2 regions of the Delftia sp. WSY_16 genome follow, and region 2 is predicted to be linked to the other one. Evidence: predicted binding sites of a transcription regulator. Region 2 holds the regulator's gene; the other holds the start of a gene.

Region 1 (2,397 bases), on a different contig from region 2:
CCACGGCAGCGCAAGGCAGCAGGGCCGAAGCCAGGGCGGTGGCCAAGGCATTGGCGAAGAGGCGGCGTAGTGGCGAGATGGCGCGGGCGGGCATGGGTGCGTGGGGGCCGCAAAGGCTGCGGGCAATAAAAAACCCGGAGATTATCCGGGTTTGTCTTGAAGCAGCCTGTCAGCCCAGGCCGTCAGGCCATCAGGCGAACTCGGCCAGGGCCTTCTTCATCTTCTTCATGGCAGCCACCTCGATCTGGCGAATGCGCTCGGCGCTCACGCCATACACGGCGGCCAGTTCATGCAGCGTCATGCCGCCCGAGCCGTCATCGTTGACTTTGAGCCAGCGCTCCTCGACGATGCGGCGGCTGCGGTCGTCCAGCGAATCCAGCGCCATGGCAATGCCGTCGGTGGCCAGATGGTCACGCTGGCGCGACTCGATCATGGCCGTGGGCTCATGTGCGCCGTCGGCCAGATAGGCGATGGGGCCGAAGGCCTGCTCGCCATCATCGCTGGGCGAGGGGTCCAGCAGCACGTCGCCACCGGCCAAGCGCGTTTCCATCTCCATGACTTCTTCGCGCTTGACGTTGAGCTTCTCGGCCATGGCGTCGATCTCGCCGGAGGTCAGCGTGTCGCGCAGCATGGCGCCGTCCTCGGCCATGGCGGCGTCGGACTTCAGGCCCTGCTTCATGGAGCGCAGGTTGAAGAACAGCTTGCGCTGGGCCTTGGTCGTGGCGACCTTGACCATGCGCCAGTTCTTGAGGATGTACTCGTGGATCTCGGCCTTGATCCAGTGCATGGCGTAGCTCACCAGGCGCACGTTCTGATCGGGATCGAAGCGCTTGACGGCCTTCATCAGGCCGACATTGCCTTCCTGGATCAGGTCGCCGTGGGGCAGGCCGTAACCCAGGTACTGGCGCGAGATGGACACCACCAGGCGCAGGTGGGACATCACCAGACGCCCTGCGGCGTCCAGGTCACTGTGTTCCTTGAGCTTGCGGGCGTAGTCCTGCTCTTCCTCGAGGGTGAGCATGGGCAGGCGGTTGACCGCGGAAATGTAGGCATCCAGATTGCCCAGAGGCGGCACCAGGGCCCAGGGGTTAGCGGGCGCCAAGGTGGTCGCAATGGAGCCGGAGGCGTTTGTCATTGCAGAGTTCCTTTCTTCCATTCCTTCATATTAGCACTCGTTAGGATTGAGTGCTAAAGCCGAAGTTCCGCGGGTTTTTCAGTCGGTTGCAGAAATCTTCGGCACTGCAAAAGTCGCTTCTGGCTAGTCTGAGCGATTTTTGGAAACCCTGCTTGCCGGCGGGAGGCATGTGTCGGCCCCCGCCGGGTTTTGACCCCTTTGCGCCCGGCTCCGCCGGCGACCGGGCGACCGGCACGAAAGATGCAGGTTCGTGCAGTCGCGGTGCCCAGCGGCTATTTGAACCGTGGCTGCACGATGATCTTCACCGCCGACTCGTTGTTGTGGATCAGCGTGTCAAATCCCTGGGCCACCAGGTCATCGAGCTGGATGCGCTGGGTGATGAAGGGCTCGAGGTTGATCTTGCCCTCCTCGACCAGCTTGATGGTTTCCTGGTGGTCGTTGCAGTAGGCGATGGTGCCGCGCACGTCCAGCTCCTTCATGACCACGCTGTGCACGTTGATGGTGGCCGGATGGCTCCAGATGGACACGATCACCACCACGCCCGTGGCCTTCGTCGCGGCCACCAGCGTGTCCAGCACCTTGTTCACGCTGGAGCATTCGAACGACACATCCACGCCCTTGCCGCCGGTGAGCTTCATCACCTCGGCCACCACGTCCACCTCGGAGGGGTCCAGGATGTGATCGGCCACGCCCGATTCACGCGCCTTTTGCTTGCGCTTGGCACTGAGCTCGGTGATGACGACGGTCAGGCCCTTGGCCTTGAGGATGGCCGACAGCAGCAGACCGATGGGGCCGGCGCCGCCCACCAGTGCCACATCGCCGGCCTTCGCTCCGCTGCGGGTGTAGGCATGGTGGCCCACGGACAGCGGCTCGATCAGCGCGGCCTGGTCCAGTGGAATGGCATCGGAGATGGGATGCACCCAGCGGCGCTTGACGGCAATCCGCTCGGACAGCCCGCCACCGCGCCCGCCCAGGCCGATGAAGTTCATGTCCTTGGACAGGTGGTAGTTGTCGCCCGGCCCCGTGGGCACATCGTCGGCCACGATGTAGGGCTCCACCACCACATGCTGGCCGACCTGGATATCGTCCACCCCTGCGCCCACGGCGTACACCACGCCCGAGAACTCATGCCCCATGGTGATGGGTGCGGACTCGCCCGAGATGGGATGCGGGTGGCCGCAGGGCGGGATGAAGATCGGCCCTTCCATGAACTCATGCAGATCCGTGCCGCAGATGCCGCACCAGGCCACTTCGATGCCCAC
Region 2 (2,397 bases):
CGAGCGCCTGGACCACCATCAGCACCTGGACGGCGCAGGCCTTGGGCTGGCCTTTGTACGCACCGTGGCTGCCCGCCATGGCGGGCAGCTGCAGATAGAAAGCGCGCCAGGCCAGGGAAGCACCTTCAGCATCGTGCTGCCGAAGGCGCAGCAAGCCTGACCGGGGGTGTCATCCCAGCGGATCCCAGCGGATGGCCCGTGAAAACGAAAAAGCCCTGAAGTCTTTTAACTTCAGGGCTTTGCGTTTTTTGGTGCGGCTGGCAGGAATCGAACCCACGACCCCTTGGTTCGTAGCCAAGTACTCTATCCAGCTGAGCTACAGCCGCAACGCTTCGCATTGTAGCAGCGGGTTTTGGAGCTTCCAGGCAAAAGCGCCATATTTCTGCAAAAAACCTGGAAGTCGCATTCAACGGCAGCCATGCCAGCCGGCAGCGTCGCGCCCAGCAAAAAAGCCTGCCGCCCGGGAAGGCGGCAGGCTTTTTCATACCAATGGATGGTAGGGCCTCCCAGAGTCGAACTGGGCACCAACGGATTATGAGTCCGCTGCTCTAACCAAGCATGAGCTAAGGCCCCTGATTCACCAGGGCAGCGCGGATGCACGCCATGGCAAACGGCTATTGTAGATCCTAACCTGCGCGGCTCAGCGCTTGTGGCTCAGCGCTTGTGGCTCAGCGCGTTGCTGACCAGCTTGGAGGTGATGTCCACGATCTGGATCATGCGGTCGTAGTGCATGCGGGTGGGGCCGATCACGCCCAGCGTGCCCACCACCTTGCCGTCGAGCTCGTAGGGCGCGCTGACCACGGACAGCTCCTCGAAGGGCACGACCTGGCTTTCGCCCCCGATGTAGATGCGCACACCTTCAGCCTGGCTGGAGAAATCCAGCAGCCTGAGGATCTGGGTCTTTTGCTCGAACAGGTCGAAGGCGCGGCGCAGATTGCCCATGTCGCTGGAGAAATCGCTGACCGACAGCAGATTGCGCTCGCCCGCGATGACCACGTCCTCCTGGGCACTGGTCATGGCCTCCGTGCCCACGTTGACGGCTGCCTGCATGAGGGTGGCCACCTCGCCGCGCAAAAGCTCGACCTCGCCCTTGAGGCGCTCGCGCACCTCTTCCATGGCCAGGCCTGCGTAGTGGCTGTTGAGAAAGTTCGATGCCTCGATCAGCTGGGAGGCCGAGTAATCCACGTCGGTGAAGATGACGCGGTTTTGCACGTCACCGTCGGGCGAGACGATGATGACCAGAAAGCGCCGCTCCGACAGTCGCACGAATTCGATGTGCTTGAACACCGAGGTGCGGCGAGGCACCAGCACCACGCCCACGAACTGGGAAAGGCTGGACAGCAGATTGGCGGCGTTGGCGATGACTTTCTGCGGCTGCTCGGGCACGAGCTCGGGCGTCACGATATCTGCACGGTCCGCCGTGAGCATGGTGTCCACGAACAGCCGGTAGCCCCGGGCGGTCGGAATGCGGCCGGCCGAGGTGTGCGGACTGATGATCAACCCCAGGTCTTCGAGGTCAGCCATCACATTGCGTATCGTGGCAGGCGACAATTCAAGCCCCGACGCACGCGACAGGGTCCGCGAGCCCACAGGCTGGCCGTCAGCGATGTAACGCTCGATCAGCGCTTTGAGCAACAACTTGGCACGTTCGTCGAGCATGTGATGATTTTAATGATGTAATTTCCAGAAATGACGTCCACGTTTCGCCACGTTGCCTTGATCGGGAAGTACCACGCTCCCAGCGCAAGCGCCCCGTCCGAGAATGCCAGCAACGCGCTCGAGCGCATTGCGGACTTCCTCAGGCGCCAGGGCTGCGAAGTCGTGCTTGATACCCAATCGGCCCTGCACGCAGGGCTCACAGACTACCCCACCCTCGATGTCGATGGCCTGGGCAGGCATTGCGACCTGGGCCTGGTCGTCGGCGGCGACGGCACCATGCTCGGCGTGAGCCGGCACCTGGCGCAATACGGAACGCCCCTGATCGGGGTGAACCAGGGCCGCCTGGGCTTTGTCACCGACATCGCGCTGGAGGACTTCGAGGCCACGCTCACCCCCATGCTGCAGGGCGAGTACGAAGAGGATCTGCGTCCCCTGATGTGCGCCCGCGTGATCCGCGAGGGCGAATGCGTGTTCGAGGCCCTGGCCATGAACGACGTGGTGGTCAACCGCGGCGGCACCTCCGGCATGGTGGAGCTGCGCATCGAGGTGGGCGGCCGCTTTGTCTCCAACCAGCGCGCCGACGGCCTGATCGTGGCCACGCCCACGGGCTCCACGGCCTATGCCCTGTCCGCTGGCGGGCCGATGATGCATCCGTCCATCCCCGCCTGGGTGATGGCGCCCATTGCGCCGCACAACCTGTCCAATCGCCCCATCGTGCTGTCCGATGCCAACGAGGTC

Evidence for each region. Region 2 encodes HrcA, which represses chaperone genes, less so after heat shock. Its sites were predicted from a motif close to TTAGCACTCNNNNNNNNNGAGTGCTAA; they were not measured.
Region 1: a site for HrcA is predicted at 1,166-1,192, ahead of rpoH (RNA polymerase sigma factor RpoH). Genes of this name have one in related genera too.

Annotation. Positions count from the first base shown of each region.
Region 1 is NZ_JBICKS010000042.1:3,719-6,115, reverse strand. Features, by position in the region: gene ACF8O7_RS25735 (tripartite tricarboxylate transporter substrate binding protein) at 1-94, opposite strand, end outside; gene rpoH (RNA polymerase sigma factor RpoH) at 191-1,135, opposite strand; gene ACF8O7_RS25725 (2,3-butanediol dehydrogenase) at 1,408-2,397, opposite strand, start outside.
Region 2 is NZ_JBICKS010000019.1:537,892-540,288, forward strand. Features, by position in the region: gene ACF8O7_RS11835 (CHASE2 and HATPase_c domain-containing protein) at 1-160, shown strand, start outside; tRNA gene ACF8O7_RS11840 (tRNA-Arg) at 250-326, opposite strand; tRNA gene ACF8O7_RS11845 (tRNA-Ile) at 495-573, opposite strand; gene hrcA (heat-inducible transcriptional repressor HrcA) at 655-1,659, opposite strand; gene ACF8O7_RS11855 (NAD kinase) at 1,690-2,397, shown strand, end outside.